Regions from separate parts of the Burkholderia sp. FW306-1C-G01B genome, predicted to be linked through region 1. Evidence: riboswitches for the same ligand, from Rfam matches in the RefSeq annotation. Region 1 holds a riboswitch; each other region holds the start of a gene.
What was found. A riboswitch is a leader RNA that binds a small molecule or an ion and turns the genes downstream of it on or off. The one in region 1 is predicted to bind cobalamin.
Positions count from the first base shown of each region.

Region 2: it holds a riboswitch for cobalamin, as region 1 does, so the genes downstream of both, AC3WLY_RS07315 (CbtB domain-containing protein) here and cobG (precorrin-3B synthase) in region 1, are expected to answer to the same signal.
Region 3: it holds a riboswitch for cobalamin, as region 1 does, so the genes downstream of both, AC3WLY_RS21420 (TonB-dependent receptor domain-containing protein) here and cobG (precorrin-3B synthase) in region 1, are expected to answer to the same signal.

Region 1 is NZ_JBYSWZ010000017.1:150,022-157,148, reverse strand. It holds gene cobJ (precorrin-3B C(17)-methyltransferase) at 1-1,038, opposite strand, end outside; gene AC3WLY_RS29185 (precorrin-2 C(20)-methyltransferase) at 1,035-1,769, opposite strand; gene AC3WLY_RS29180 (precorrin-8X methylmutase) at 1,766-2,392, opposite strand; gene cobG (precorrin-3B synthase) at 2,385-3,764, opposite strand; cobalamin riboswitch at 3,873-4,064, opposite strand; gene cbiE (precorrin-6y C5,15-methyltransferase (decarboxylating) subunit CbiE) at 4,267-5,502, shown strand; gene AC3WLY_RS29165 (cobalt-precorrin-5B (C(1))-methyltransferase) at 5,502-6,590, shown strand; gene AC3WLY_RS29160 (cobalt-precorrin-6A reductase) at 6,587-7,127, shown strand, end outside.
Region 2 is NZ_JBYSWZ010000002.1:662,051-669,177, forward strand. It holds gene AC3WLY_RS07295 (MFS transporter) at 1-224, shown strand, start outside; gene metE (5-methyltetrahydropteroyltriglutamate--homocysteine S-methyltransferase) at 420-2,714, opposite strand; gene AC3WLY_RS07305 (LysR family transcriptional regulator) at 2,841-3,749, shown strand; gene AC3WLY_RS07310 (CbtA family protein) at 3,771-4,499, opposite strand; gene AC3WLY_RS07315 (CbtB domain-containing protein) at 4,513-4,722, opposite strand; cobalamin riboswitch at 4,756-4,893, opposite strand; gene AC3WLY_RS07320 (histidine phosphatase family protein) at 4,948-5,535, shown strand; gene AC3WLY_RS07325 (inorganic phosphate transporter) at 5,716-7,127, shown strand, end outside.
Region 3 is NZ_JBYSWZ010000010.1:237,402-244,528, reverse strand. It holds gene AC3WLY_RS21455 (LysR substrate-binding domain-containing protein) at 1-408, shown strand, start outside; gene lgt (prolipoprotein diacylglyceryl transferase) at 498-1,388, shown strand; gene AC3WLY_RS21445 (SIMPL domain-containing protein) at 1,500-2,240, opposite strand; gene AC3WLY_RS21440 (EVE domain-containing protein) at 2,434-2,895, opposite strand; RNA gene ssrS (6S RNA) at 3,007-3,188, opposite strand; gene AC3WLY_RS21430 (cell division protein ZapA) at 3,270-3,584, opposite strand; gene AC3WLY_RS21425 (ATPase) at 3,581-3,931, opposite strand; cobalamin riboswitch at 4,086-4,339, shown strand; gene AC3WLY_RS21420 (TonB-dependent receptor domain-containing protein) at 4,402-6,300, shown strand; gene AC3WLY_RS21415 (FecCD family ABC transporter permease) at 6,340-7,127, shown strand, end outside.

The sequences.
Region 1 (7,127 bases):
CGCCTCCGCGAGCGCGGCGCGCGCGGCCGGCGTGAGCCACGCGGCGGCGCCCGGGCCGAGGCCGAGCACCGTCAGGCGGCCGCGTGCACGGCCCAGCGTGGCGGGATCGACCGGACGCGATGCGACCGCGCACGCGAGCCCGTTCGACGCTGCGTGCAGCGTGTGCGCGACGCGCAATGCGCGGCCGAGCAGCGTGGCCGCATCGGCTTGCGCGTCACCGTCGACATCGACGAAGCGCAGCGGCACGCCGAGCGTTTGCGCCGCTTCCTCCAGCATGGTTTCGCCGATTGCCGACGCCGGCGCGACGATGGCCGCGAGCGCCAGCCGCGCGAAGCCTTGTGCGTCGAGCGCGGCTTCGATGCGCGCGGCGAGCGCTTCGTCCGCGTGCACGGTTTGCGCATCGACGCCGACCACCACGCTGCGCGGATGGATCACGAGTTCGTCTTGCGTGCCGCGCCACGCTTCGGGCGTCACGCGGATCGCATGCGCGGCTGCGTCGTCGCGCGGCAGCGCGACGTCGTCGAGCCACGGCGCCGCGCCGTCGATGCGCGTCGACGCGCCCGCGAGCAGGTCGGACACGAAGCGCTTGCCCTGCGCGAGATCGGCGAGCGCATAGCCTTCGGGCGGATTGAGCACGCACGCGCCGAAGCGCAGTTCGCCGCTCGTCGTGATCGCCGGCGCGACGCCGAGCCAATCGGCGATTTCGCGCGCGATCGCGTTGACGCCCGTCAGCCCGCCGAGCAGCGGCACGACGGCCGAGCCGTCCTCCGCGACCGCGAGCACCGGCGGCTCGACGCCCTTGTCGGCCAGCGCGGGCGCGACGCAGCGAATCACGATGCCGGCGGCGCACAGCGCGACGATCGGCAAGCCTCGCGCATAGAGTTCGCGCAGGTGCGCGCCGAGTTCGTCGAACGGCTCGTCGGCATCGACGCGCGACGCGAGCCCGTGCACGCGGGCGCCCGGGTAGCGCGCCTGGATGCGCCGTGCGGTGTCGAGCGCACCCGCGCCGAGAATCACGATCGCGGGCGGAGTCGTCATCCTTGCCATTTTTCCCCCGGCACGACGAGCAGCGAGAAATACGGCGACGCCATCGGGTCGACTTCGTCGAGCGGCACGATGCGCTGGCTCGCCATCGTCGCGCGCTCGACATACAACGCGCGCTTCGCGAGCCCGAGTTCGTCGAGCACGCGCCGCACCTTGTCGAAATTGCGGCCGAGCTTCATCACGACGGCCGCGTCGGCCTGCGCGAGCCGCGCGCGCAGCTCGTGCTCGGGCAGCACGCCCGACAGCACCGACAGGCTCTGGTTGCGATAGACGAGCGGCTGGCCGAGCACGGCCGTGCCGCCGAGCATGGCGCACACGCCCGGGATGACCTCGGTGTCGTAGCGCGGTGCGAGGCGGTCGTGCAGGTACATGTACGAGCCGTAGAAGAACGGGTCGCCTTCGCAGATCACCGCGACGTCGCGGCCCGCGTCGAGGTGCGCCGCGACGATTTCCGCGGCCGTATCGTAGAAGTCGGCGATCACCGTCTCGTAGCAGAGCGGCGGCGGCAAGGCCTCGGTCGTCACCGGATAGACGAGCGGCAGCTGCGTCTGCGTGTCGAGCAGGTGCGCTTCGACGATGCCGTAAGCATTGCCTTTCTTGCCCTTCGCGACGAAATACGCGACCACGGGCGCGGCCTGCAGCACGCGCAGCGCCTTGATCGTCATCAGTTCGGGGTCGCCGGGGCCGACGCCGACCCCGAACAGGCGTCCGCGCGCGGTCGTCATTCGACCTCCGTCGCGAGCGCGTTGACCGCGGCGGCGGCCATCGCGCTGCCGCCGCGCCGGCCGAGCAGCGCGACGTACGGCACGCCGCGGCTGTCGGCGTCGAGCATCGCCTTCGATTCGGCCGCGCCGATGAAGCCGACCGGGAATCCGAGGATCAGCGCGGGGCGCGGCGCGCCGGCGTCGATCATGTCGAGCAGGTGGAACAGCGCGGTCGGCGCGTTACCGATCACGACGACGCTGCCGGCGAGATGCGGGCGCCACAGTTCGAGCGCGGCGGCCGAGCGCGTGTTGCCGAGATGGCGCGCGAGGTCGGGCACCTCCGGCTCGCCGAGCGTGCAGATCACGGGATTGCCGGCCGGCAGCCGCGCGCGCGTGATGCCTTCGGCAACCATCTTCGCATCGCACAGGATCGGCGCGCCGGCCGCGAGCGCCGTACGGCCCGCGGTGCCGGCGCCGGCCGAGAAGCGCAGGTCGTAGACGACGTCGACCATCCCGCACGCGTGAATCACGCGCACCGCGAGTTTCTCGAGATCGGGCGGAACCTGCGACAGGTCGGCCTCGGCGCGGATCGTCGCGAACGACTGGCGGTAGATTTCCTGTCCGTCGCGAATGTAGTCAAGCATCGGTGGTGGTGTCCTGGCTATGCCGTGCGCCCGTCAGTCGGGCCGCGGCCTGGTCAATCGTCAGATGGCGCGCGAGCGGGGCGCCGAGGCCCGCGGCGGCGTCGCGCCGGTAAAGGTCGTAGTGCGCGGGCGCCACCGCGACCAGCGTGTGCGCAGCGGGATGCGGCAGCGCGCAGTGGCGCTCGCAGCCGGTCAGGTGCACGTCGACCGGATGGCCGATGCGTGCGGCGAGCGCGAGCGCGTCGCGTTTCGTGTCGGCGTGCGCTTTCGCGCAGCCCGCGCTGCCGGTGCACGCGACGAGCGTCGCAAGCGGGTCGGACGATGCGCAGACGAGGCCGAGCGCCGCGAGCGCATCGAGCGTGGCCGGTGCGCGTGCGTGCGACACGCCGTGGATGAACACGCCTTGCCACGGCGTCATCGACAGCGTGCCGTCGCCGTCGGCTTCGGCCAGTGCGGCGAGCCGTTCCAGCTGCGTCGCATCAAGCCGCCCGAGCACGAATTGCGCGCCGACGCTGCAGCGCGCCGCGTCGAGCGACAAGCGCGCGCCGAAACGCAGTGCGGCGTCGGAACGCGTGCGTCGCCAGCCGGCGAGCGCGGGATCGGCCGCGAGCGGGAAGGGCAGGTAGTGCTGCGCGCGTTCGAGCAACGCCCGTTCGCCGCACGTCGCGAGCAGCGCACGCATCCGCGTGACGTCGGCCGGCGCGAGATCGAGGAACGCGAGCAGCAGCGCGCGGACGAGCGCGACGCTCTGGTCGGGCGACACATCGACCGAAGCAGGCGTGTCATCGAATGCGACCGGCGGGCAGCCGGCCAGCCCGGCCGCGATGCGCACCACGCCGTCGTCGCGGCGCCATGCGGCGAGCCAGATGTCGTGCGGATGATCGAGCGCCGCGACCGATTCGCCGCCGTCGAGCTGGATCGCGAATTTCGGCGACAGCTCGCCGCGGCGCGGCTCGCTGGCCAGCATGTCGAGCAGCGGAACGGCGAGCGCGCGGCTGTCGACGAGCGCGGCGGGGTCGTGTCCGGCGAGCGGGCTGAGCATGACATTGCGGACGTCGTCGCTCGCGGCGAGTGCGGCCGCATCGGCGATTGCGTCCGCGGTCGATTTTGCGGTGACATCGGCGCGCGGGCCGAGCCCCGCGTCGAGCAACGCGCGCGTCAGCGCGTCGGCCGCGCCGTCGCGAATGCCGCGTAGCTGGAGATTCGCACGATTGGTCGCGTCGATCGCGCCGGAGCCGTATGCGCGCGCGGCGGCGGCGATCGCACGCGCCTGGCGCGCGTCGAGCCGGCCGCCCGGCAGCTTGATCCGGCACAGCCCGCCATCGGCGGCCGCGACGACGCGCACGAGCCCCGGGCAGGCCGACGGGCGCACGACGGGCGACGCAGGAATCGAATCGGGGGCGGAACTCAACGGGGTATCGGGACAGTGTCGCGCCGCGGGCCAACGCATCGGTACACCCCGCCCGACGCCGACTGGCACGCACGCACTTTCTGGCCGGCAGGTCTCCTGGCTGACAGGTCGGCGCCGGCTCCCGGCCTTCCCGGTCGAACCAGTGGCGTGAGGGGGGAGATCGGCTCGCTGTCTACAGTTGCGGGGGCAGCCACAGCGGCGCGCGGCGCGCCCTGTGTTCCCTCTTCGGCCCCGAAGGGCACCGGCGAACGAACGGCCGTAGGATACCCGATTTCGACCGCAATTCGCGACCGGAAAGCCGTTCTCGGCGGACGAAGCGGGGGTTGGCCCGGCGCCGGCGGGCCGGCAGGTGAAACGCGGGATGGAACACGGTACCATGCCGTCTTTCGCAATGCGGACGGCTGCGCCGGCCCTTTTTCGGCCGCGCGGCGACACGATGGAATCGAACGATGGGGAAGGGTGCATGACGGCGTGGCTGACGGTAGTGGGCATCGGCGACGACGGTTACGCGGGGCTCGGACGCAGCGCGCGGCGCGCGCTGCTCGACGCGACGCTCGTCGTCGGCGCGCAGCGGCATCTCGACATGCTGCCCGCACGGCTGCCGGCCGCGCGCGAAACGTGGCCGTCGCCGTTCGACGTCGCGGGCGTGCTGGCGCGTCGCCCGTCGCCCGTCTGCGTGCTCGCGAGCGGCGACCCGATGCTGTTCGGCGTCGGCGCCACGCTCGCGCGCGAGCTTTCCCCCGACGAATGGCGCGTGCTGCCCGCGCCGTCGTCGCTGTCGCTCGCGGCCGCGCGCCTCGGCTGGGCGCTGCAGGATATCGGCGCGGTATCGCTCGTCGGGCGTCCGCTCGCGACGCTCGCGCGCCACCTGCTGCCGGGCCGGCGCCTGTTCGTGCTGAGCGCCGACGGCCGCACGCCGGCCGCCGTCGCGGCCGAACTCGCCGCACGCGGCTTCGGGCCGACGCGCATCAGCGTGTTCGAACATCTGGGCGGCCCGCTCGAGCGGCGTGTCGACGGCCTCGCGCAGGACTGGAACGTCGACGAAACGGCCGCGCTCAATCTCGTCGCGCTCGACTGCCAGGCCGGCCCCGACGCGCCGCGCCGCGCGCTCACGCCCGGCCTGCCCGACGATGCGTACCGCCACGACGGCCAGCTCACCAAGCGCGACCTGCGCGCGGTGACGCTCGGGCGCCTCGCGCCCGCGCCCGGCGAGCTGCTGTGGGACGTCGGCGCCGGCAGCGGCTCGATCGGCATCGAATGGATGCGTGCGCATCCGTCATGCCAGGCGATTGCGATCGAAGCGCATGCGGAGCGGCAGCGCTACATCGAGCACAACCGCGACGCGCTCGGCGTGCCGGGCCTGCAACTCATCGCGGGGCGCGCACCCGACGCGCTCGCCGGGCTCGCCGCGCCGGATGCGATCTTCATCGGCGGCGGTGCGACGGCGCCCGGCGTGCTCGACGCGTGCTGGTCGTCGCTGAAACCCGGCGGCCGGCTGGTCGCGAACGCGGTCACGCTGCAGGGCGAGATGGCGCTCGCCGCATGGCGCGATGTGCACGGCGGCACGCTCACGCGGGTGTCGCTCGCGCATGCGGAGCCGCTCGGCCGCTTCGATACCTGGCGGCAGCCGTTGCCGGTCACGCTGTACGACGTGCGCAAGCCCGACGCGGCCGGACCGTCGAACCCGATGGACGCGTGATGCGCGACGAAACCCCCGAACAGCACGCACCGCTGCGCTTCGGCTACACGACCGGCAGCTGCGCGACCGCGACGTCGCTCGCGGCCGCGCGCCTGCTGCTCGCGGGCCACGCGGACGATGCGGTCGAGATCGTGCTGCCGAAGGGGCAGCGCGTGATGATGCGGCTCGAGTTCTGCCGGATCACGGCCGACGGCGCCGAAGCCGGCACGATCAAGGATGCCGGCGACGATCCCGACGTCACGCACGGCGCGCTGATCTTCGCGCGCGTCGCGCTCGCGGCGGCGCCCGGCGTGCGTTTTCACGCGGGGCCGGGCGTCGGCACGGTCACGCGTGCGGGGCTGACGCTGCCGGTCGGCGAACCGGCGATCAACCCGGTGCCGCGCCAGATGATGACGACGCACCTCGACGCGCTGGCGGCCGAGCACGGCTACACGGGCGGCTTCGACGTGACGATCGGCGTCGAAGGCGGCGAAGCGCTCGCGCTGAAGACGATGAACCCGCGCCTCGGCATCGTCGGCGGGCTGTCGATCCTCGGCACGACCGGCATCGTGCGGCCGTTCTCGTGCTCGGCCTATATCGCGTCGATCCACCAGGGCATCGACGTCGCGCGCGCGAACGGCATCCAGCATATCGCCGCGTGCACGGGCAACACGAGCGAAGACGCGATGCGCGCGCACTACCACCTGCCCGACATGGCGCTGGTCGAGATGGGCGATTTCGCGGGCGCGGTGCTCAAGCATCTGCGGCGCGCGCCGGTCGCGCGGCTGTCGATGTGCGGCGGCTTCGGCAAGCTCAGCAAGCTCGCGGCCGGCCACCTCGACCTGCACAGCCGCCATTCGAGCATCGACCTGCCGCTGCTCGCGCAGTGGGCGGCCGAGGCCGGTGCGAGCGATGCGCTGCAGGCCGCGATGCGCGCCGCGAACACGAGCCAGGAGGCGCTGAAGCTGGCGCTGGCCGCGGGCGTGCCGCTCGGCGATCTCGTCTGCGCGCAGGCGCTGCGCGTCGCGCGCGATATCGTGCCGCCTTCGGTCGCCGTCGAGATGTTCGCGATCGACCGGCAGGGCCGCTTCGTCGGGCAGGCGCGATGAGCGCGCGCATCCTGCTGCTCGGCGGCACCGGCGATGCGCTGAAAATCGCGCGCGCGCTCGGCCCGCATCACGTGTATAGCCTGGCCGGCCTCGGCAAGGTGCCCGACGACCTGCGCTGCGACGTGCGCGTCGGCGGTTTCGGCGGCGCCGCCGGATTGGCCGCGTATCTGCGCAGCGCCGGCATCGGCCTCGTGATCGACGCGACACATCCGTATGCCGCGCAAATCAGCGCGAATGCCGCTGCCGCGACGCGCGACGCGGGCGTGCCGCTGTGGGCGCTGCGCCGCGCGCCATGGGTGCCGCAACCCGGCGACGACTGGCGGATGGTCGACGACTGGGCCGGCATCGAGGCCGCGCTCGCGCCGTTCAAGCGGCCGCTGTTCACGCTCGGCCGCGAGCCGCTCGCGCATCTCGATGCGATTCCGCCGCACCAGTTCTGGCTCGTGCGCTGCCTCGACGCGCATCCCGGCAACGCGCACGCGCAGATCGTTGCCGCGCGCGGGCCGTTCACGCTCGACGGCGAGCGCGCGCTGTTCG
Region 2 (7,127 bases), on a different contig from region 1:
ACCAGGTGTGCGGCGCGCTCGCCGGCGGCCTCACGCCGCTCGTCGCGACCATCATCGCGCAGAACACCGCACCGCAATGGTGGCCGCTCGCGATCCAGTACACGAGTGCCGCGATCCTGTCGTCGCTGTGCGTGTGGCTGATCTCGCGCCGCGTCGGCATCGACGATGCCGGTGCGCCCGGCAAGGCGAACGAGCCGCTGCCGCGCGGCGCGCGCACCGCGTAACGTTCGCAACGGACAGGCTGCTTCACTCGCCTGCCCGGTCATCGCATGCAAGGGGCGGCGCAACCACGCCGCCCTTTTTCATTTCGCCGCCGAAAGGCCGAGCGCACGGTGAGCATCGCGTTGCGCTTGTCGCCGAACACGCTGCAGAACCGGCCGTGCGGACGGATGCAGTCGTCGCGACAGGCGCAGCGCTTGCTATTGCACCTGGCTGCGCAGCGCCTTCGCCGCCGCGACCATGTTCGTCAGCGCCGGAATCACTTCCGCCCACTGGCGCGTCTTCAGGCCGCAATCCGGGTTCACCCACAGACGCTCCGCCGGAATCCGTTCCGCCGCCTTCTTCATCAGGCCGACGATGTGATCCTGCGTCGGGATGTTCGGCGAATGGATGTCATACACGCCCGGCCCGATCTCGTTCGGATACCTGAAGCTGTCGAACGCGTCGAGCAGCTCCATGTCCGAGCGCGACGTCTCGATCGTGATCACGTCCGCGTCCATGTCGGCGATCGACGCGATGATGTCGTTGAACTCCGAATAGCACATGTGCGTGTGGATCTGCGTATCGTCCTGCACGCCGTTCGCGGTGATCCGGAACGACTCGACCGCCCACTTCAGGTACTCGCTCCATTGCGCGCGGCGCAGCGGCAGCCCTTCGCGCAGCGCGGCCTCGTCGATCTGGATCACGCGCACGCCGGCCTTCTCGAGATCGAGCACTTCGTCGCGGATCGCGAGCGCGAGCTGGTAGCACGACACCGAGCGCGGCTGGTCGTCGCGCACGAACGACCAGTTCAGGATCGTCACGGGGCCGGTCAGCATGCCCTTCATCGGCTTGTTCGTCAGCGACTGCGCATACGTGATCCACTCGACCGTCATCGCCTTCGGGCGGCTGATGTCGCCGAACAGGATCGGCGGCTTCACGCAGCGGGAACCGTACGACTGCACCCAGCCAAACTGGCTGAACGCGTAGCCGTCGAGCTGCTCGCCGAAGTATTCGACCATGTCGTTGCGCTCGGCTTCGCCGTGCACGAGCACGTCGAGCCCGAGCGACTCCTGTTCGCGAACGCTGCGTTCGATTTCAGCCTTCATCGCCGTGCGGTAGCCGGCTTCATCGAGCGCACCTGCCTTGAACCGGCTGCGCGCCTGGCGGATTTCGGCGGTCTGCGGGAACGAGCCGATCGTCGTCGTCGGGAAGGCCGGCAGGTTCAGTCGCGCCGACTGCTTCGGCGCGCGCTGCGTATACGGGCTCACGCGGTTGCCGAGCTGCGTGTCGATGCGCGCGATCGCCGCCTTCACCGCCGGGTTGTTCACGCGCGGCGAGCGGCGGCGCGAGTCGATCGCGGCGGCGTTCGCGGCAAGCGCATCGGCCACCTTGTCGCGGCCGCCGTTCAGCGCGGTCGCGAGCACCTTCAGCTCGTCGAGCTTCTGCAGCGCGAACGCGAGCCACGAACGAATCTCCGCGTCGAGCTTCTCCTCGCTCGCGAGATCGACCGGCACGTGCAACAGCGAGCACGACGGCGCGAGCCACAGGCGATCGCCCAGTTGCTTCGCGAGCGGTTCGAGCCAGTCGAGCGTCGCGCTCAGGTCCGTCTTCCAGATGTTGCGGCCGTTGATCGCGCCGACCGACAGCACGCGCTCGGCCGGCAGTTCGCGCACCAGAGCGTCGATTTCGTCGCGTGCATTGATCGCGTCGACATGCAGCCCGTCGACCGGCAGCGAGCTCGCGAGCGTCAGGTTGTCCTGAAGCTGGCCGAAGTACGTGGCAAGCAGCAGCTTGATGCGACGCGTCTCCAGCACCGCATACGCGGTGCGGAACGCCTGCCGCCATTCGGCGTCGAGCTCGGTGACGAGAATCGGTTCGTCGATCTGCACCCATTCGACGCCCTGCGCGGTCAGCGTGTCGAGCAGCGCGCCGTACACGGGCAGCAGCTTCGGCAGCAGCGCGAGACGATCGGAATCGTCCTTCGCCTTGCCGAGCCACAGGTACGTGACGGGGCCGATGATCACCGGCTTGGCATTCACACCCTGCGCCTTCGCCTCGGCCAGTTGCTGGAGCAGGCGCGACGGGTCGAGCGAGAAGTTCGTGTCCGCGTGGAATTCCGGCACGATGTAGTGATAGTTCGTGTCGAACCACTTCGTCATTTCGCCGGCCGAGACACCGCCGCAGCACGCCGCATGCTCTTGCGCCGACTGCGCCGAACGGCCGCGCGCAACCCGGAAATAGTTGTCGAGCACGTCGCCGTGGAAGCCCTGCACGCGCTTCGGCAGGTTGCCGAGCGTGAAGCTCATGTCGAGCACCTGGTCGTAGAACGCGAAATCGCCGATCGGTGCCAGATCCAGATCGCGCTGGTCGTTCCAGTGACGCTGGCGCAGCTCGGCGCCGAGCGCCTTCAGCTCGTCGCGCGACGATTCGCCCTTCCAGTAGCGTTCGAGACCGAACTTGAGTTCGCGCTTCGCGCCGATGCGCGGAAAACCGAGGTTGTGTGTCCTGACCATGAAGCTGCCGTCCAGATGTAGTGAATGTCCGGCAGCCATGATAGGGATTTCAAACCATGAAATAAAATGGCATTATTTCATTCATCCATTAAATTTGTTCATGCATCTGTTGGGCGAGCGATATCCATGCTGGAACGATTCCATCTCGTCGTCATTCGTGAAGTCGAGCGCCAGGGCTCGCTGACCGCGGCCGCCAATGCGCTGCATCTCACGCAGTCGGCGCTCAGCCATACCGTCCGGAAAATCGAGCAGCAGCTCGGCACGCCGATCTGGGATCGTGAAGGCCGCGGCCTGCGGCTCACGCAAGGCGGGCAATATCTGCTGAAGCTCGCGAACCGGCTGCTGCCGCAGTTCGAACTCGCCGAGGAGCGGATGAGGCAGTACGCGAAGGGCGAGCGCGGCACGCTGCGCATCGGGATGGAGTGCCACCCGTGCTACCAGTGGCTGCTGAAGGTCGTGTCGCCGTATCTGTCGCGCTGGCCCGACGTCGACGTGGACGTGAAGCAGCGCTTCCAGTTCGGCGGCATCGGTGCGCTGTTCGGCTACGACATCGACGTGCTCGTCACGCCCGATCCGCTGAACAAGCCGGGCCTGCGCTTCGATCCCGTGTTCGACTACGAGCAGGTGCTGGTGGTCGCCGACTCGCACCGGTTCGCCAACGCCGACTACGTGACGCCCGAGCAACTGACCGACGAGATCCTGATCACGTACCCGGTCGAAACCGACCGGCTCGACATCTACAACCAGTTCCTGACGCCGGCCGGCATCGTGCCGAGGCGCCACAAGTCGATCGAGACGACCGACATCATGCTGCAGATGGTTGCGAGTGGGCGCGGCGTGGCCGCGCTGCCGAGATGGCTCGCCGACGAATACGCGGACCGGATGCCGGTCGTGCCGGTCAAGCTCGGCAAGCAGGGGATCGCGAAGCAGATCTTCCTCGGCATCCGCGAAGCGGATGCATCGATCGACTATCTGGCCGCGTTCGTCGCGCTGGCGCGCGAATCGACGTGGAGCGCGCCGCGCATGCTGCGCTAGGCACGCCCGTTGCAATGCGCGTCAGGCGGCGCGCATGCCGATGCGTTCGTCGCGTTCCACCCATGCGCCGAACAGCAGGCCGATCGTCGTCCACATGATCGCCTGCATGCCGATGGCCGCGACGCGGAACTTCCACAGCACGGCGGCCGGGAACGCGGCCGGCACTTCGTCGATCGACGGCAGTCCGAACTGCACGGCCGCGATGATCGCGATGAATACGAGGCCCGCGACGATCGACGCATTCCATTGGCCGAGCTTCGCTAGCAGATGGCGGCGCACGCTGACCGAGAACGCCATCGTCGCGATCGAGATCGCGATCATCAGGAAGAACAGGCCCGTGCGATAGCCGATCGTGTCGGGATCGCCGACCGACGGCGGATTGGCCGGGTACTTGATGTTCGGCACGATCACGAGCGCGACGAATGCCGCCAGCGCAAGCCACGCGGCCAGCGGCCGTGCCGGAAGGCGGCCGCCTCGCCCGTATGCATACGCAAAGACCAGCGAGAACAGCCCGCCGAATGCCGCGCCGTAGGTCACGACACCCGTCAACAGGCCGAGGCCGGCCTGCGTGTCGCGGCTGACCAGTTCGTGCTCGTGCTCCGGCACGTCGCCTTTGGCGGCCTCGAGCTTTTCTTCAAAGGAAATCGCCTGATCGACTTGCGGTTCGCCGACGATTTTCGCGAAACCGAACGTGAGGAGGCCCGCGGCGATGCCTGCGAGCATCCCGCGCATGAGCAGCTTTCCGACCATCGTGTACTCCGCGTCAGTGGCAGGGAAAGCCGAGCAGATGGCGGCCGTCGTGGACGAATTCATGAACGACCATGCCCGGCACGAGCGACGTCGCGCCTTGTTCCGCGCCGACGAAATAGAGTGCGAGCAGCAGGATCAGGCCGGCGAACACGGCCCACGGCAGCAGTTCACGGACGGGGATGGGTGCCGGCACGACAACCGGCTTCAGCACTGCTTCGCTCATGGATGCACCTCAGGGGAATCGCGCCCCGGCAAATGTTGGATGGGTACGAAGGCAGGTCTGGCTTCCGGGATCGGGATTCCCCGGTTACAGTGGCGCGACCGCGCCGGGATTGCACCGGCTTCCGCGTTTCGTATCGGGCGAATTGTACGCGCGAACGTCCGCGTATTGAAGGAGTGAAAGCCCGCGGACGACCGCGCACCCGCTCCGGCCCCTCCGGAAACCGACATGAACATGCATGCCTCGCTGCGCCTGATCGCACACGCATCGACCCGAGCGATGCGCACCGGCACGTTTCCCGACGACGATCCGCTCGATGCACGCGGGCTCGCGGACGCCGCCGCGCTGCGCAACCGATGGGCAGGCGTCGCCGGCTCGCTCGTGCTGTGCAGCCCCGCACGCTGCGCGCGGCAGACCGCCGATGCGCTCGGGTTGCTTGCCGACATTGATGACGCGCTGCGCGACATCGACTACGGAAACTGGCGCGGCAAGCGGCTGCACGACCTCGCGCGCGACCTGCCGGACGAACTGGGCGCATGGATCGCCGATCCGTCTGCGTCACCGCATCGCGGAGAGTCGTTCGAAGCCGCCGCTCGCCGCGTCGGCGCATGGTTGAACGCGCTGCCGCCTGGCCGCGACATCGTCGCGATCACGCATGCGGCGATCGTTCGCGCGGCCGTCGCACACGCACTGCGGATGGCTCCCTACGCTGCAGCCCGCATCGACGTCGCGCCGCTGTCGTGCACGACCTTCGTTGCATCGCCGCGCGGCTGGACGTTGACGACGAACGACGATCGGCGCGGCACCGGTGCGTAAGTCCCTGCCGTGTCGTGTTCACTATGTGGACAGAGATGCGAGCCGACGTGTCCCATCTCGGTCGCATGCCGACGTTCACCTTACATCGCTGCAAGACATACCGTTCGTCGTCTAGATTGTCATCAAACTGACTGCTGGCCGCAGCTAGGATCGGACGCGGTTCCCTTACGAGATGCCGCCATGAATCAACCCGCTTCGTCCGCCGCGAACAATCGCGGCTCCGTCGAGCGCAACCGGCAGGTCGGCTATGCCTTCTTCCTGCTGGTGCTCGCGATCGGCGCCGTCTATATCGCCACGCACCTGATCGCCGATCTGTCGCCGGTCCGCGAAGGATCGCTGTTCCCGTACCTGATGCTCGGCGCCGCGCTGCTGATCGCGCTCGGCTTCGAATTCGTCAACGGTTTCCACGATACCGCGAACGCGGTCGCCACCGTGATCTATACGCACTCGCTGACGCCGAACGTCGCGGTGATCTGGTCCGGCATGTGGAACTTCCTCGGCGTGATGGTCTCGAGCGGCGCTGTCGCGTTCGGCATCCTGCAGTTGCTGCCGGTCGAGCTGATCCTGCAGGTCGGCAGCGGCGCGGGCTTCGCGATGGTGTTCGCGCTGCTGATCGCCGCAATCGTCTGGAACCTCGCGACCTGGTATTTCGGGTTGCCTTCGTCGAGCTCGCATACGCTGATCGGCTCGATCATCGGCGTCGGGCTGATGAACCAGTTGATGCACGGGCCGTCGGGCACGAGCGGCGTCGACTGGGGCCAGGCGCTCGGCGTCGGCAAGTCGCTGCTGCTCTCGCCGATCGTCGGCTTCCTGTGCGCGTCGCTGCTGCTGCTCGTGCTGAAGGCCGTCGTGCGGATTCCCGAGCTGTACAAGGAGCCGCCGAAGGACCAGCCGCCGCCGTTCTGGATTCGCTGCCTGCTGATCCTGACCTGCACGGGCGTGTCGTTCGCGCACGGTTCGAACGACGGGCAGAAAGGGATGGGCCTCATCATGCTGATCCTGATCGGCACGGTGCCGACCGCGTATGCGCTGAACAAGGCCGTTACGCCTGCCGAATCGCAGACCTTCGTTGCGGTCGCGAACCAGGCCGCCGCGACCTTCGGGAAATACACGAACGGCGTCGCGCCGTCCGCGAACCCGCGCGCCGACGTCGAACACTACGTGCAGCGTCGCGAACTGACGCCCGCCGTGCTGCCGGCCGTACAGCAGTTGTCGACGTCGCTCGCGACCGCGGTCGGCGCGTCGGGCTCGATGGCAGCCGTGCCGCAGCGCGACGTCGACAACGTGCGCAACACGATGTATCTGGTATCCGAAGCCATTCGCCTGATCGAGAAGTCGGGCCAGCCCGCGCTTGCCGCTGACGACAAGCTCGCGATCGACAACTATCGCAAGCAACTCGATCACGCGACCAAGTTCATTCCGACATGGGTGAAAGTTGCCGTTGCGATCGCACTGGGCCTCGGCACGATGGTCGGCTGGAAACGGATCGTCGTGACCGTCGGCGAGAAAATCGGCAAGCAGCATTTGACGTACGGACAGGGCGCGTCGGCCGAACTCGTCGCGATGCTGACGATCGGCGCCGCCGACGTGTA
Region 3 (7,127 bases), on a different contig from region 1:
CGCGAGCCGCTGGTGGTCGCGATGCCGGCCACAGCGTGCGACGCGCCCCAAGACGAACCCGTGCATCTCGCCGATATCGCCGCATTGCCGCTCGTGATCTTTCCGCGTCGTTTGGCGCCCGGCTTTTATGACATCATTACGGGCTGCTACGGCGCGGCGGGGGAAACTCCGCGCATCGGCCAGGAGGCGATCCAGATGCAGACGATCGTCAGCCTCGTGTCGGCCGGCATGGGCGTCGCACTGGTGCCGCAATCGCTGCGTAACCTGCGGCGCACCGGCGTGGTCTACCGGCCGCTCGCCGGTCACGCGCCGGTCGTCGAGACAGGCCTCGTGTGGCGCACGGGCGACGTGAGTCCCGTGCTCGCCGGCTTCATCGACGTCGTGCGCGCGCAGGGCCTCGCCGCGTGACGTGAACGATGGAGCGCCGGTGCCGTCCAACGCGCGGTGCTGCGCGTTCGCGACGGCCGTACCGCATTCGAAAACTTCTTCGCTAACCCATGATCATTCACCCGAATTTCGACCCCGTTGCGATCCATCTCGGGCCGCTGGCCGTGCGCTGGTACGGCCTCATGTATCTCGTCGGCTTCATCGCGGCGATCGTCGTCGGCCGGGTCCGCCTGAAACTGCCGCACGTCGCGGCGCAGGGCTGGACCGCGAAGGACATCGACGACATGATGTTCTACGGCGTGCTCGGCACCGTGCTCGGCGGCCGGCTCGGCTACGTGCTGTTCTACAAGGCCGATTTCTACTTCTCGCATCCGCTCGACGTGTTCAAGGTGTGGGAGGGCGGCATGTCGTTTCACGGCGGCTTCCTCGGCGTGACGCTCGCGATGATGCTGTTCGCGTGGCAGCGCAAGCGCCACTGGCTGCAGGTCACCGATTTCGTCGCGCCGATGGTGCCGACGGGGCTCGCGGCCGGGCGTCTCGGCAACTTCATCAACGGCGAGCTGTGGGGCCGCGTGACCGACCCGGCGGCGCCGTGGGCGATGCTGTTCCCGGGCGCGATGCGCGACGATGCGGCTTGGCTGCCGAAGCATCCGGCGCTCGTCGAGAAGTGGCATCTCGCCGACGTGTTCATGCAATACCAGATGCTGCCGCGCCATCCTTCGCAGCTCTACGAAATTGCGCTCGAAGGCATCGCGCTGTTCTTCGCGCTGTTCTTCTTCTCGCGCAGGTCGCGGCCGATGGGCGCCGTGTCCGCGCTGTTTCTGATCGGCTACGGCCTCGCGCGTTTCACGGTCGAGTTCGCGCGCGAGCCCGACGACTTCCTGGGCCTGCTTGCGCTCGGCCTGTCGATGGGGCAGTGGCTGTCGCTGCCGATGATCCTCGGGGGCATCGCGCTGATGGTTTGGGCGTATCGTCGCCGCGCGGCGAATGCGGCTGCGTGATGCGATATCGATGCGCGCGCAACTGGCGCGTGCATCGGCAACACGCATGCAAATGAAAAACGCCGACCCGAGGGCCGGCGTTTTGCGTTTCCGACAGCCGCGCGTTGCGCGTTACTTCATCTGCACCGAGCCGTTGACGGTGACCGACACGGTGGCCTTGCCGCCTTCGACCGCGATCGGTGCGCTCATCTTCGCGCTGTCCATCGGCGCCGCGGCCATCGCCATCATGCGCGGGTACGGCTGCACGTTGCGGCCGCTGCCGACGTTGACGTCGCGGATCGTGTAGCTGCTGTAGCCGAACGCCTTCGCGGCTTCGTCAGCGCGGGCGCGGAACGACTTGATCGCTTCGGTCGTGAGCTTCTGCTCGGCCGTGCGCTGCGCTTCAGGCGACAGCGAGAACTCGACGTTCGCGACCTGCATCAGGTTCGACAGTTGGCCTGCAAGCTTCGACGCCGCGGCGAAATCGCGCGATTCGAGCGCGACCTCGGTGCGGCCGCGCCATGCGGAGATCTTCCCGTCGCGATCGGTGCTCGGATACACGGAGAATGCACCCGTGTGCGCGGTGACGCCCGGTACGCCCTTCGCTTGCGACAGCGCGGCATCGGCACGCTGGTTCAGCGCGGACGTGAGGCTGCCCGGATCCTTTGCCTGCTGCTCGTAGAACAGCGTGATGTGGATGATGTCCTGCGGCACGTCGGCGCTGGCCTGCGACGAAAGCGACAGCACGCCCGCCGGTTCCGGGAAGTGCGGGTTCGCGGTCTGCGCGTGCGCGGCGGGCGACGCGAGCGTCAGCGCGACGGGAACGGCGGCGGCGAGTGCGAGCGACAGCGCGAGTGCGGATTTCTTGGTCATTGTTGGACTCCTTGTGCGAGGGCGCGCACGCGGATCACGCGTGCGCGACGCGGGCGTACCGCGCGAAAAAAACAACAGCCGGCCCGATTGGCCGACAGCGGTTGCTTAGGCTGCGCGAAAGACCCGCGAGTTCCGCGGCGGCAGCGCGTGCTGACCAGATTTGACGTTTGGCGCGTGCGCCTACTGCGTGCGCCTACTTCATCAGCTTTTCGGTGATGAACCGCCATTCTGCGCGCGTGACCGGTGTGATCGACAACCGGTTGCCGCGTGCGAGCACGCGCATGTCGGCGAGTTCGTCGTGTTCGCGCAGTGCGGCGAGCGGCACGAGCGGCGACTTTTTCACATAGCGCACGTCGACGAGCAGCCAGCGCGGCGCTTCCTGCGTCGACTTCGGGTCGTAATAGGGGCTTTTCGGATCGAACTGCGTGGGATCGGGGTAGGGCGTCGACGATACTTCGGCGACGCCTGCGATGCCCGGCTCGGGGCAGCTCGAGTGATAGAACAGCACGCCGTCGCCGATCTTCATCGTGTCGCGCATGAAATTGCGCGCCTGATAGTTACGCACGCCGGTCCACGGCAGCGAGCGCTGCGGTGCGTTGGCGAGATCGTCGATGCTTGCTTCGTCCGGTTCGGACTTCATCAGCCAGTATTGCATGGATCGTGATCGACGCAGTAGGAGGCATGAGGGTCTGTTTGCATGCGCGTTGCACATGCAAACAGACCCTGAAAAAGAAAACGGCACCGGGACTCGCCCGATGCCGTTGGATAGGCCCCCGCCTTGGCCGCTAGGCCGGCATCCTGAACCTGAGGTTCAGAATTGGTCGCAGTTAGCAGCACTTCGGGTACATCAGACAGAGTGACGCGCGCGCCCGTGCTACAAATTTCCGCAACCGTGCACATGGCATTGGTTCAAGGAATATATGACCTTGGCGAACCAGGCAGGGAAGCTGACTGAACTGTGTTTCGATGCGCCAATTTGACCACCGTTGATCGCCGAGATCAAGGGGAATCGACGCATCGATTAAAACGTTACTGCGTCTCGTGCTGTGCGAGCACCGCGCCGAGCTGTTCGTTCATCTGGTGCATTGTACGACGGATTTCCTCCGCCGGAAATGCTTCACCGTGACGCACGCTCGTTTGCAGCCGCAGCAATTCCGATGCGAGCGACAGTGCCGCCATCACCGCGATGCGATCGGTGCCGCGTACCGAGCTGTTCGAGCGGATTTTCGACATTTCGGCGTCGACGCGCGCGACCGCCTCGAGCAGCGCCGCTTCGGTCTCGGCCGAACAGGCGAGACGATACGCCTGACCGAGAATCGAGACTTCGATCTGCTTGGTACTCATGCATGTTCTCCGTGGCTGGCCGCGTCATCGCCATCCGTACGCGCCTGCGCATCCAGCAGGTCGAGCTGGTTGTCGGCTTGCTCCGCGCTTTTCGAGCGCGGCAGCTTTTCGAGAATCGCGTTCAGTTTCACCTGTGCGTCGTCGATCTTTGCCGACAGCGTGTCGCGCTCGGCCGCGAGCGCATTGCGTTCATCGCGCAGTTGCGCGAGTTCCGCGCGGACCGTGTCCGCTTCCGCGCGCAATTGCGCGACCTGCTCCTCGAGCGCGAGCCGTTCCGAGTGATAGCGCTTGTTCAGCGAAATCAGACGGCCAATATTTTGAGATAGGGTTTCGAGTTCGTTGAGCATTTGCTGCGTCCTCTAAAGACCCAGCATTTTAGCGCGGAATAACGCGCAATCCGACATCTGTAACGTTTCCAGTCGTAACACCCCCGCTTCTTGCCGCGAATAGGCGCGCCACGTGCGGGTCCGGACGCTTCCTTGACGCTCGCGCGAGCGGCTCCTAAACTGGCGCCGCCTCGGTGCTCGCGCGTGGAACGCGCGGTTAAACGGGAAGCAGGGAGCGGGCTCCGCCGGGAGGCCGCCAACCTGCGCTGCCCCCGCAACGGTAAGCGGCCGCGTCCAGTGACGCAGGCCGGCTCAGGCGCGTTCCGCGTGCAGGTTTCGCACGCGGGCGCGGGCCACTGCGCGTCATCGCGCGGGAAGGCGAGCCGGTACGCCGCCAGCCCGGATACCGGCCGAGGCGGGGAGCCCGCACGGGCTTCGTGACGCGCGGCCTGCGGGGAGGCGGGGCGCGCAGTGCTTCACGGGATATCTTCATGCTGACCCCAATCGTCCGCACGGCGCTCGGCGCGCTCTGCGGACTGCCGCTTGCCGCCGCCGCGCAGACCTCGGCGCCCGCCGTACCCGCGGCAACGTCCGCCGCGCCAGCGGCCCGGCCTGCCGCTGCGACCATGCTCGAACCGGTCGTCGTCACCGCGCAGCGCGCGCCGCAGGCGCTGGCCGACACGATTCCGCAAACCACCGTATTCGACGCGCAGGATATCGCCGCGCATCCGGGCGCCGATCTGCCGACGTTGCTCGCGTTCGCACCCGGCGCGCAGATCGTGCGTAACGGTGGCCCCGGCGCGAGCGCGACGATGTTTCTGCGCGGCGCGGAGTCGACGCAGTCGCTCGTGCTGATCGACGGCGTGCGGGTCGATTCCGCGAGTCTCGGTGCCGCGCAACTGAGCCAGCTGCCGCTCGATCAGATCGAGCGCGTCGAGATCGTCAACGGCAACGTGTCGTCGCTGTACGGCTCGGGCGCGATCGGCGGCGTCGTGCAGGTGTTCACGAAGGACGGCGGCAATCATCCGCCGCGCTTCAACTTCGCGGTCGGAGTCGGCAGCTACGGCACTCAGACGCAGCAGGCCGGCGTAGCGGGCCGGCTCGACGGCGACGGGAAGACGACGTTCAGCGTGTCGATCGCACGCGACAAGGACAACGGTTTTTCCGCGCTCGACCCGGCGAAGAAGCCGAATGCGAACCCGAATGCGAACGGCTACCTGAACGAGAGCATCACCGCGGCGCTGCGCCACCGCTTCAACGACCGCTGGGATGCGGGCGTCAGCTACTTCCAGTCGAATGGCAACGACAGCTACGACAATGCGTGGGGCGTGCCGACCGACCTGAACAACCTCTATTCGCGCGTGCAGCAGGTGCGTGCGTTCGCGAACGGCAAGCTGACCGACTGGTGGACCGCTCACTTGAGCGTGTCGACCGGCAACGATCGCAGCCAGTCGGCGCTGAACGGCGTCTATACCGATCACTTCAATACCGACAACCGCCAGTACACGTGGCAGAACGATTTCCGGATCGCACCGGATCACCTGATCCAGGCCGGCTACGAGCGGCTCGACCAGCAGTTCATGTCGAATGCGTATGCCGCGCCGCAGCGTCACGTGAATTCCGGCTGGATCGGTTATTCGGGGCGCTTCGGCCGCCAGCAGTTCCAGGCGAACCTGCGCCGCGACCAGTACTCGGACTTCGGCGGCGCCAATTCCTACTATCTCGGCTACGGCCTTGAACTGACCGATCGCTGGAAGGTGACCGCGAGCTATTCGGACGCGTTTCGCGCGCCGAGCTTCAACGACCTCTATTACCCGATGGCCGGCAATCCGTCGATCCAGCCGGAGCACAGCCATTCGATCGAGGCCGCGCTGCAGTATGCGTCCGATGCGGTGGGCGTGATGCGGCTCACCGCGTTCCAGACGCGCTACGCGAACCTGATCAACTATCGGCCCGACGGGAGCGGTTTCTACTATATTGCGCAGAACGTCGGCAGCGCAAAGGTGCAGGGGCTCGAAGGATCGTGGCAGGGGCATGTCGGCGCGACCGACGTACGGGTTGCCGCCACGTTGCAGAACCCGGTCAACGAAACGCAGAATCAGGATCTCGACCGCCGCGCGCGACGTTTCGCGTCGATGGCCGTGAACCGCGCATTCGGCGCGTGGCGTGTCGGCGGCGAATGGCTCGTGAGCGGCGCGCGCAACGATCCGGGCGGCGGGCGGCTCGGCGGCTACGGGATCGTCAACCTGTCCGCGCGCTACAACATCACGAAGTCGTGGTACGTCAGCGCGCGCATCGATAACCTGCTCGACAAGGACTACGAGCTTGCATACGCCTACAACACGCCGAAGCGCGGCGCCTATGTCACGCTCGGCTGGCAGCAGCAGTAAGCGGATGCGCCGCGCGTCGTGCGCAGCGCCGTGCGCGGCATGAGCGCCGCGCGCGCCGCCGCGATCTGGGCCGCGCTGGCCGCCGCGGTCGCGTTGCTGTTCGTCGCGTCGCTGTCGATCGGCAGCGTGCCGATGTCGCCGTGGCAGGCGCTCGCGTCGCTCGTGCCGCATGGCGGCGACGCGCTGTTCGCCGACATCGTCCGCACGCTGCGCCTGCCGCGCGCGCTCGCGGGCTTTGCATGCGGCGCGCTGCTCGCGCTTGCCGGTGCACTGCTGCAGGTGCTGCTGCGCAACCCGCTCGCGGAACCGTACGTGCTCGGCGTGTCCGGCGGCGCGGCCGGGTTTGCGCTTGTCGCGATGATCGCGGGCGGTGCGTGGTGGCTCGTTGATGCGTCGGCGTTCGCCGGCGCGCTCGTGTCGGTTGCGCTCGTGCTCGGCCTCGCGCGCCGCGAGCTGTGGCGCGGCGACTCGCGTGACGCGTCGCCGCGGCTGCTGCTTACCGGTGTCGTGATCGCGGCAGGGTGGGGCGCGCTCGTCACGCTGCTGCTGTCGCTCGCGCCCGATGCGCGGTTGCGCGGGATCATCTTCTGGCTGACGGGCGACCTGAACGGCGTGACCGCACCGTGGTTCGCGTGGGGCGCGCTGCTATTGGCCGCATGTGTCGCGCTGCCGGCCGCGCCGCAATTGAACGTGCTGCTGCGTGGCGACGCGACCGCGCTCGCGCTCGGCGTACCCGTCGCGCGCCTGCGCGTGCGGATCTATCTCGTCGCGTCGCTGGCCGCGGCGGCCGCGGTGACGACGGCCGGCACGATCGGCTTCGTCGGCCT